Regions from separate parts of the Streptomyces sp. NPDC059452 genome, predicted to be linked through region 1. Evidence: riboswitches for the same ligand, from Rfam matches in the RefSeq annotation. Region 1 holds a riboswitch; the other holds the start of a gene.
What was found. Region 1 has a riboswitch for cyclic di-AMP ahead of ACFW9Z_RS26375 (transglycosylase SLT domain-containing protein). Riboswitches for the same ligand answer to the same signal wherever they lie in the genome.

Region 1 (5,273 bases):
CGCGCCACCATCGCCGGGGTCGGCTCGGTCCTGCTGGCCGAGACGGCGAACCGGGTGATCGGGGAGGCGAGACAGGCCACGGACCGCCCCGACGACATCGCGCTGCTGCTCGCCGCCCGCTGGACGAGCATCCCGGAGAAGCCTCCGCCACCGCCCCGTGACACGGCCCCGCCGGACCTGTGGCGAACGTTCCGGGGGCCGGGGTCGGGTGGCGGCGGCACGGAGGGTGCCCCGGGTCCGGCCTGAAGGGCGGTGGGGCCGGTCAGACCTCGGGCCCGGTCGGAACCCGTTCTCGGGTGCCGACCGGGCCCGTACCGGATACCGGTTCTGCTCAGGCCGAGACCTCGGCCTCGTCCTCGGCCGAGGTCCTTGCTCAGGCCTCGGCGGGCCGCTCGGCCGGGACGAAGGCGTCCGACGCCTCCAGCATGCCCTCGCGCTCCACGACCTTGATCCGCTCGCGGCCCTGCGCGGCACCGAGCGCCTGCTCGTGCGCGTCCAGCTTGTGCCAGCCCTCCCAGGTGGTGTACCGGACGTTCCGGCTCTCCAGGAAGGCCTCGACGGCCTCCGGAGCGGGCGTCGCCGGCTCGGCCAGACGGCCGGCGGCGCGGTCCTCCAGGAGGCAGGCGACCGTCTCGTTGGCGTCGCCCTTGGTGTGCCCGATCAGACCGATCGGGCCGCGCTTGATCCAGCCCGTGACGTAGACCGAGGCCATGTGCTCGTCGCCCGCGATGACGCGGCCCGCCTCGTGCGGGACGGTGCCGGAGGCCACGTCGAAGGGGAGCTTGGGCAGCTCCTCCGAGTAGTAGCCGACGGCCCGGTAGACGCTCTGCATGTCCCAGTCGGTGAAGTTCCCCGTGCCCCGGACGTTGCCGGTGCCGTCGAGCTCGGTGCGCTCGGTGCGCAGCGCGACGACCTTGCCGTCCTCGCCGAGGATCTCGACCGGCGACTCGAAGAAGTGCAGGAAGAGCTTGTGCGGGCGGTCGCCGACATCGCGGATCGCCCAGTTCTCCAGGGTCTGCGCGACCATGTTGGCCTGCTTGTTCTCCCGCCGGGTGGCGATCGAGCCCTCGTCGTACTCGATGTCCTCGGGGTTGACGATGACCTCGATGTTGGGGGAGTGGTCCAGCTCCCGCAGCTCCATCGGGCTGAACTTGGCCTGCGCCGGGCCACGCCGCCCGAACACATGCACCTCCAGCGCCTTGTTGGCCTTGAGGCCCTGGTACACGTTGTCCGGGATCTCGGTGGGCAGCAGCTCGTCCGCCGTCTTGGCCAGGACCCGGGCCACGTCGAGGGCCACGTTGCCGACGCCGAGGACGGCGACCTTCTCCGCGGTGAGCGGCCAGGTGCGCGGGACCTCGGGGTGGCCGTCGTACCAGGAGACGAACTCGGCCGCGCCGTAGGAGCCGTCCAGCTCGATGCCGGGGATGTCGAGCGCCCGGTCGGCCTCCGCGCCGGTGGAGAAGATCACCGCGTCGTAGAAGGACCGCAGATCGTCCAGGTCGATGTCGTTCGGGTAGCTGACGTTGCCGAAGAGGCGGATCTGCGGCTTGTCCAGCACCTGGTGCAGTGCCTTGACGATGCCCTTGATCCGGGGGTGGTCGGGGGCCACGCCGTAACGGATCAGGCCGAAGGGCGCGGGCATGCGCTCGAAGAGGTCGATGGAGACGCCCGGGTCCTGGCAGACCTCGGATTTGAGCAGCGCGTCCGCAGCGTAGATACCGGCAGGGCCGGCTCCGACAATGGCGACGCGGACGGGGCGTGTCATGGCGTGGTGATCCTTAAGGCGGGCGAACGCGGGCAGGTTACAGCGTACGTCGGAAGTAAGGCTTGGCTTACTAGTCTCCACCCCACACGGTAAGCCCTCGCCCCGCGGGCCCGTGGACCCGGCCCGTGGGACTGTCCGATAAGTCCGTTTCTGTGGGGTGGTATGGGCGATTTTAGTCTTTTCACCCCCTATTCCATAAAAAGGCTATTGGGGCGCTTGGGATGTTTTGACCCTGCTCATTTCGGCCACCTCCGCGCGAAGTGGTGAGCGTCACTTCCGGGGGCGCGGACGTAGATGCGGAGGGTTCGGTTCCCTTCTGCGCGAAGAAAGTTGACACCGCGACGGAACGGGAGCGGCGGGGAATTCCTTTATTGGATCTTCCGGGTAAAGCTGATCAGGAATTCAGGGCTTGTTCCGCCCGGCCCTTTTCGCCTACGGTCACGACCAATCCGGATGGAACGCCGAATCCTGCCGCCGTCCGGGAATCCGAAACCCACTCACGTACGGCAGGAGCGGGGGACCCAGGTAAGCCGCCGATCCGGTATCCGGAACGGCTAGGGGTGAAGTCGCATGCCCATGCGGCCAGACATCTCCCGTCTGAACCCGACAGCTCACCTCGTAGGCGCCGGAGAGGAAATTCCCCATGCCCGCACAGGGTAAGCACCGCCGTCCCAAGTCCGTCTCGCTGAGCCGTGGCATCGCCGCTGTGACCACGGGTGGAGCCGTTCTGGCCCTCCCGGTGCTCGGCGCCACCACCGCCTCCGCCGCCCCCGCGCACGCCGTTGCCGCCGAAAAGGCGGTGGCCCCGGTCTCCGTGACCGCCCAGGCGAATTCCGTGACGAAGGCCGCACCCGCCAAGCATTCCGTGGTGGCCGGCGAAACGCTTTCCAAGATCGCCCGTGAGCATTCCGTCAGCGGCGGCTGGAAGAAGCTGTACGAAGGCAACCGGAAGGCCATCGGTGAGAACCCGAACCTCATTCACCCGGGTATCACGCTGACCATCGGCGCCAAGGCTGCCGCCCCGTCAGACGCCAAGGCCGGCAAGGCTGCCAAGGCCGCCGCCCCGTCCGTCGGCCGCGCCGCCACGGCCGAGCGTGCCGACCGCTCCGAGCGCGCCGCCGCCCCCGTCGCCAAGGCCGCCCCGGCCGCCGCCCCCACCACGTACACCAACGACCTCGATGGCTGGATCAAGGAGTCGCTGGCGGTCATGGCCAAGCACGGCATCCCCGGCACCTACGAGGGCATCCACCGCAACATCATCCGCGAGTCCTCGGGCAACCCGAACGCCATCAACAACTGGGACTCCAACGCCGCCAAGGGCATCCCCTCCAAGGGGCTGCTCCAGGTCATCGACCCGACCTTCCGGGCGTACCACGTGCCCGGCACCTCGACCAACAGCTACGACCCGGTCGCCAACATCACCGCCGCGTGCAACTACGCCGCCGACCGGTACGGCTCGATCGACAACGTCTTCGGCGCCTACTGATCCCGCCCGCACATCAGCCCGAGGGGCCCCGGACCACACGGTCCGGGGCCCCTCGGGCGTGGTGGGCGCGCCGGGAAGTTACCCCCAAGTTCCTCTTTCCTTACCACGCGATCGACAGTAGAACCTGTTGCACTCTGTCGAGAGTGAGGTATGTCACATGACCGACACTACCCTGCGGGATGACGCATCCAAGGGTGTCTCCCGTCGAAGATTCATCGCTGGAACAGGTTCTCTTCTCGGGGTCGCGGCGCTCGCCGGACCCACCGCACCCGCCTGGGCCTCGGTCCGCGCGGCAGCGGCGCCGATCGGGTCCGGTGCCCATGTGCCGGTACTGGTCGTCGGCACCGGGTACGGCGGCTCCGTGGCCGCCCTGCGGCTCGCCCAGGCCGGCACGGACGTGCACATGGTCGAGATGGGCATGGCCTGGGACACCCCCGGCGCGGACGGCAAGATCTTCGCCAACACCACCAGGCCGGACGACCGGTCCTTCTGGCTGCGCACCAGGACCAGACAGCCACTCAGCAACTTCCTCGGCTTCCCGCTGGACAGACACGTCAACCGCTACACCGGCATCCTGGACGCCGAGGAGTTCTCCGGTATCACCGTCTACCAGGGGCGCGGCGTCGGCGGCGGCTCGCTGGTCAACGGCGGCATGGCCGTCACGCCCCGGCGGGAGAACTTCGCCGCCATCCTCCCGTCGGTCAACGCCGAGGAGATGTACAGCACCTACTACCCGCGCGCCAACGCGGGCCTCGGCGTCACCACCATCGACCCCGCGTGGTTCGACACCGTCGACTGCTACCAGTACTCCCGGGTCGGCCGGAAGCACGCGCAGCGCTCCGGCTTCCCGTTCCTCTTCGTACCCGCCGTGTACGACTGGGACTACATGAAGCAGGAGGCCGCCGGAACGGTCCCCAGGTCCGCGCTGGACGCGGAGATCCTCTACGGCAACAACTACGGCAAGAAGTCACTCCAGAAGACCTACATCGACCGGATCAGGGCCACCGGCCGGGTGACCATCACCCCGCTCCACCAGGTCACCTCGGTCTCCCCGGCCTCCGGCGGCGGCTACACGGTCCTCATCGACCAGCTGGACACCACCGGCCGGACCACCCTCACCAAGACCGTCACGGCGGACAAGGTCTTCTTCGCCGCGGGCAGCGTCGGCACCAGCAAGCTGCTCGTCGGACTGAAGGCCACCGGAGCCCTGCCCCTCCTCAACGACGAGGTCGGCAAGGGCTGGGGCGACAACGGCAACGTCATGTGCGGCCGGGCCAACCACCTCTGGGACCCGACCGGGAAGGTGCAGTCCTCCATCCCCACCGGGGGCATCGACAACTGGGACGCCGGAGGCGCGTTCGCCGAAGTCGCCCCGCTGCCCACCGGGATCGAGACCTGGGCCTCGTTCTACCTCTCGATCACCAAGAACCCGCACCGCGCCCGGTTCACCTGGAACGCGGCGGCGGGCCGGGCCGAGCTGAACTGGCAGACGGCGTGGAAGCAGCCGTCCATCGACGCCGCCAGGACCATCTTCGACAAGATCAACAAGAAGGAGGGGACGATCTACCGCACGGACCTCTTCGGCGTCCACAAGATCTGGGGCGACCATCTGACCTACCACCCCCTGGGCGGCGCGGTCCTGGACAAGGCCACCGACAACTACGGGCGGCTGCACGGCTATCCGGGCCTGTACGTCATCGACGGCGCACTGATCCCCGGCAACACCAGCGTCAACCCGTTCGTGACGATCACCGCGCTCGCCGAACGCAACATCGAACGGATCATCGCCACCGATCTGTAGGGCGTATCCGCAGGGCGTACGGAGAGCCCGGGGCCGGGAGTGCCAACCCGGCGGCCCCGGACTCCGTCAGTGACCCGGCAGCACGCACACCGCGTCGATCCCCAGCACATGGTTGAGCCGCCCGAACGCCAGCCAGGAGCCGATGCTCATGGACAGCTCCACGATCTCCACCTGGCTGTAGTGCGCGGTCATCCGCTTCCAGAAGGCGTCGTCGAGCCCGT
Region 2 (5,273 bases), on a different contig from region 1:
TGGTGCCCTGCACCCGTGCGGCCTCCAGCACTTCGGGGAACAGCCGCGACTCGACGACCTGCCGCCGCCGATAGCCGGCCAGGAACCGGACGTTCTCCATGACGACCGGCTTGGTGCCCGTCCAGGCCTCGAAAACCCAGCCTCGCAACGAACAGAGCCCTTTCATCCACGCGAACTGGGTGACGACATCCGGGTCCTTGATGCGCTGCGGAGCCTTGACATCCACCACGGTCACCAGCCCATCGGCGTGTACCAGGAGAAGATCAGGGACATGGCGGCGTCGGCGGACGCCGTCATCCCCGGTCACCAGGAAGGGCTGAGCAGCAATCCCCACCACGTCTCGGGCGAAGTCCGCCAGCAAGATCCTCGCGAGCTCCAGGCGGCTCTCATAGGCCACCAGCCGATCGCCCGTCACTGAGTGATACCAGCCGGAGTAGTGCCGACGCCCCTTGTACCAGCGGAAATCTCGCACTGGCAGTCCGGCTACTACCTCCGTGGCCATGAGCCGGTCCAACGTCGTCTCCGTGAACTCTCCGTCCGCCTGCCGGTACCGCACCTGGACCACGTCGGCACCCGGAATCACCGCACGAGACAAATGATCTGCCACCGCCACCCCCGCTGTACGCAATCAAGTGACCACTGATCGTGATCTCGGGCGAGGATGCCCAACGGCTGCGGCGTACCATGCGTGAACGGGCCCTGGAGATGCTCCAGGGCCCTACAATCACTCGGCAGAGCAATTCTCAACAGCGTGTCGGAAACGACAAGTTGACGACAGAACGTTGAGAATCCGACAGATCTATTGAGTCCCTACACCACCCCGCACTGCCCTACGCCGGGCGCACGCTCCCGTAGATCGGCATGGAGTAGATCGACTCCTCGCGCACGTTCGTCCCCGGCTTCGGGGCGTGGATCATCATCCCGTCGCCCTTGTAGATGCCGACGTGGCTGATGTCGTCGTAGAAGAAGACCAGGTCCCCGGGCTGAAGGTCCGAGGTCGCGACCCGGGTGCCCACCTTCACCTGGTCCCAGGTGGTCCGGGGCAGTGTCACCCCCGCCTCCCGCCACGCCGCCTGGGTCAGCCCCGAGCAGTCGTACGAGGACGGGCCCGAGGCCCCCCACACGTACGGCTTGCCGATCTGGGCGCGGGCGAAGGCCAGCACCTGCTCGGCCTTGGCCGCGTAGCCGCTGCCCGCCCCGGCACCCGTACCCGTTCCCGTACCGGCACCCGGGCTCGTCCCCGTACCGCTGCCGGAACCGGAACCGGAGTCGTTGTCCCCGCCGGACTCCTTCGCGGCCTCCTCGCGGGCCTTCTTCTCCGCCTCCTCGCGCTCCTTCTTCTCGGCTGCCTGCCGGAGGGCCAGCTTCTCCGCCTTCTTCCTGGCCTCGGCCTCCTTCTTGCGCTCCAGCTCCGCCAGCCGCGCCTTCTCCTCGGCGGTCAGCTTCGAGAGCAGGGTCCGGGCCTCGGTGAGCTTGGTCTGCACGCTCCGCTTGCTGGAGCGGAGCGTGGCCTGCGTCTCGGTGAGCGCCTCCAGGCTCCGCACGGCCTCCGCACGCTTCTTCGACGCCGCCGCCTGCTGCGTACGGAAGTCGTCGACCGCCTTCTGCTGCCGTTCCGTCGCCCGGCTCATCACCTGGTTCTGGTCGAAGTACGACTGGGGGTCGTCCGCCAGGAAGAAGGTCGCGGTGGGCGCGATGCCGCCGGTGCGGTACTGCGCGGCCGCGTAGGACCCCAGCGCCCGGCGCGCCTCGTTGATCTTCTCGGTCCGCTTCGCCACGTCGGAGAGCAGCGTGTCGACCTTGGTGCGCTGGGCCGTGGAGGCGGCCTTCGCCCGGTTGTACCGCTGGGTGGCGCTGCCCGCCTGCCGGTAGAGCTCGTCGACCTTCTTCTGTACGTCCTCCACGGCGGGCTTCGGCTCCGCGGGGGCGGCGGTCGCGCTCTGCGTGGAGAGCAGCGTCACCGAGGCCAGCGCGGCCGTCGTGAACCCGACGGCGGGGGTGGTGGTGCGCACCTTCGTGCGTGGCTTGCGATGCGATGCCAAGACCGGCATCTCCTTCCGTGGACCGCCTACCGGGTTAGCTGTCGGGTTCGGACGGAACGGAAGGCTGTCCTACGGTCCGGATGGGAGGGTACGGACCGATTCACCCCGGTTTACGCGTGTGGGTCCCCGGTTCCGAACTGCCGGGAGGGCAGCGCGGATTCGGCAGAGGTGACCGTGAGGCGCGGTTCGCCCCAGGGAGCTACGGATCACCTGATCGAGCACGCTAGCCAACCGGCCCCGCCGCTGGGAAGGAGGATGAGCGATATGCCCGATACATTTTCGTGACCTTTTCGGATCGGGCCCCCCGGCACCCCCTCCGACCGGGCCCTTCTTCACGGAACGTGGACGTCCGCTCTCCGTGCGTACGGGTGTGGACATCGCCTTCCGGACTTCGGCCGAACGTTGTCAGTCCCGCCCCCTAGACTCGGATGGCGATGAGCAGCCTCTTTGACGACAGTTTCCTGACCGGCCTCCAGTCCGCGGAGGACGGCCCGCCGCCGCCCCCCGAGGACCACGCACCCGAAGCGGTGCCGGAGGGTCTCTTCGAGGGCGTCTTCGACGCGCCCCCGCCGCCCCGGGACGGGTATTACCGGGACGGCCACCCGCGCCCGGTCATCGACTCCGCCGCGCTGCTCGACGGGCTGAACACCGAGCAGCGCGCCGCCGTCGTGCACGCCGGGTCCCCGCTGCTCATCGTCGCCGGGGCAGGCTCCGGCAAGACCCGGGTGCTGACCCACCGCATCGCCCACCTGCTGGCCGAGCGCGGGGTGCACCCGGGGCAGATCCTCGCGATCACCTTCACCAACAAGGCCGCGGGCGAGATGAAGGAGCGCGTGGAGCAGCTGGTGGGCCCGCGCGCCAACGCCATGTGGGTCATGACCTTCCACAGCGCGTGCGTCCGCATCCTGCGCCGCGAGTCGAAGAAGCTCGGCTTCACCTCGTCGTTCTCGATCTACGACGCCGCCGACTCCAAGCGCCTGATGGCCCTGGTCTGCCGCGATCTCGACCTGGACCCCAAGCGCTATCCGCCGAAGTCCTTCACCGCCAAGGTCTCCAACCTCAAGAACGAGCTCATCGACGAGGAGACCTTCGCCGGACAGGCGGCCGACGGCTTCGAGAAGACCCTGGCCCAGGCGTACGCGCTCTACCAGGCCCGTCTGCGCGAGGCCAACGCGCTGGACTTCGACGACATCATCATGACGACGGTCCACCTCCTCCAGGCCTTCCCGGATGTCGCCGAGCACTACCGCCGCCGCTTCCGCCATGTCCTGGTCGACGAGTACCAGGACACCAACCACGCCCAGTACACGCTGGTACGGGAGCTGGTCGGTCCCTCCGGAGAGGCCGCCGACGCCCCCGCCGAGCTGTGTGTCGTCGGTGACGCGGACCAGTCCATCTACGCCTTCCGGGGCGCGACCATCCGCAACATCCTCCAGTTCGAGGAGGACTACCCGGACGCGAAGACGATCCTCCTGGAGCAGAACTACCGCTCCACGCAGACGATCCTCTCCGCCGCCAACGCGGTCATCGAGCGCAACGAGAGCCGCCGCCCCAAGAACCTGTGGACCAACGCCGGCAGCGGCGCCCGCATCACCGGCTATGTGGCCGACACCGAGCACGACGAGGCCCAGTTCGTCGCCGACGAGATCGACCGGCTCACCGACAAGGGCGACGCCAAGGCGGGCGATGTCGCCGTCTTCTACCGGACCAACGCCCAGTCCCGCGTCTTCGAAGAGATCTTCATCCGCGTCGGCCTGCCCTACAAGGTCGTCGGCGGTGTGCGCTTCTACGAGCGCAAGGAGGTCCGGGACGTCCTGGCCTACCTCCGGGTCCTCGCCAACCCCGAGGACACCGTCCCGCTGCGCCGCATCCTCAATGTGCCCAAGCGCGGTATCGGCGACCGGGCCGAGGCCATGATCGACGCCCTGTCGATGCGCGAGAAGATCTCCTTCCCGCAGGCGCTGCGCCGCGTCGACGAGGCGTACGGCATGGCGGCCCGCTCCTCCAACGCCGTCAAGCGCTTCAACACGCTGATGGAGGAGCTCCGCACGATCGTCGAGTCCGGTGCAGGCCCCGCCGTCGTGCTGGAAGCGGTGCTGGAGCGTACGGGCTATCTCGCCGAGCTCCAGGCGTCCACGGACCCGCAGGACGAGACCCGTATCGAGAACCTTCAGGAGCTCGCCGCCGTCGCCCTCGAATTCGAGCAGGAGCGCGGCGAGGAGGAGGGCGCGGGCACGCTCGCGGAGTTCCTGGAGAAGGTCGCGCTGGTCGCCGACTCGGACCAGATCCCCGACGAGGACGAGGACGGCTCCGGCGTCATCACGCTGATGACCCTGCACACGGCGAAGGGGCTGGAGTTCCCGGTCGTCTTCCTCACCGGTCTGGAGGACGGCGTCTTCCCGCACATGCGGGCCCTCGGCCAGACCAAGGAGCTGGAGGAGGAGCGGCGCCTCGCGTACGTCGGCATCACCCGCGCCCGTGAACGCCTCTATCTGACCCGGGCCGCCATGCGCAGCGCCTGGGGCCAGCCCTCGTACAACCCGCCCTCGCGGTTCCTGGAGGAGATCCCGGAGGCGCACCTGGAGTGGAAGCGCAAGGGCCCGATGGCCGCCCCGGCCGGACCCACCTCGGGCATCACGTCCTCGCTCTCCTCCTCGCGCGCCCGCTCCGGCCCCTCCGGCTTCGCGACCCGGCGCGCAGGCGCGGAGAAGCCCACGGTCACGCTGGTGGTCGGGGACCGGGTCACGCACGACCAGTTCGGGCTGGGCACGGTGACGGCCGTCGAGGGCGTCGGCGACCAGGCCAAGGCGACGGTGGACTTCGGCGACGAGCGCCCGAAGAAGCTGCTCCTGCGGTACGCGCCGGTCGAGAAGCTGTAGGGCGAGTCACGGGAAGGGGGCGGGGCGGCTGTTGAAGCCGTCCCGCCCCCTTCGTGTGTGCGTCTGTGTGTGTTCGTACGGCTCAGGTCGGGTCGACGCCGTGGCTGCGCAGCCATGCCAGCGGGTCGATCGACGCGCCGCCGCCGGGCCGGACCTCGAAGTGCAGGTGCGGGCCGGTGGAGTTGCCGGAGCTGCCCGCGTACGCGATGACGTCACCGGCCTTCACCGGGCCCGAGCGGATCTTGGTGCTGCTCAGGTGGCAGTACCAGGTCTCCGTGCCGTCGGCCATGGTCACGATCGCCATGTTGCCGTAGGCCCGGTTGTACTGGGTGCGCACCGTGCCGTCGGTCGC

Region 2: it holds a riboswitch for cyclic di-AMP, as region 1 does, so the genes downstream of both, ACFW9Z_RS35035 (NlpC/P60 family protein) here and ACFW9Z_RS26375 (transglycosylase SLT domain-containing protein) in region 1, are expected to answer to the same signal.

The regions. Positions count from the first base shown of each region.
Region 1 is NZ_JBHYVE010000022.1:58,012-63,284, forward strand. It holds gene ACFW9Z_RS26365 (SpoIIE family protein phosphatase) at 1-246, shown strand, start outside; gene ACFW9Z_RS26370 (FAD-dependent oxidoreductase) at 374-1,765, opposite strand; cyclic di-AMP (ydaO/yuaA leader) riboswitch at 2,215-2,405, shown strand; gene ACFW9Z_RS26375 (transglycosylase SLT domain-containing protein) at 2,409-3,251, shown strand; gene ACFW9Z_RS26380 (GMC oxidoreductase) at 3,409-5,052, shown strand; gene ACFW9Z_RS26385 (carboxymuconolactone decarboxylase family protein) at 5,119-5,273, opposite strand, start outside.
Region 2 is NZ_JBHYVE010000049.1:14,828-20,100, reverse strand. It holds gene ACFW9Z_RS35040 (TnsA-like heteromeric transposase endonuclease subunit) at 1-607, opposite strand, end outside; gene ACFW9Z_RS35035 (NlpC/P60 family protein) at 831-2,051, opposite strand; cyclic di-AMP (ydaO/yuaA leader) riboswitch at 2,050-2,217, opposite strand; gene pcrA (DNA helicase PcrA) at 2,477-4,921, shown strand; gene ACFW9Z_RS35025 (peptidoglycan DD-metalloendopeptidase family protein) at 5,004-5,273, opposite strand, start outside.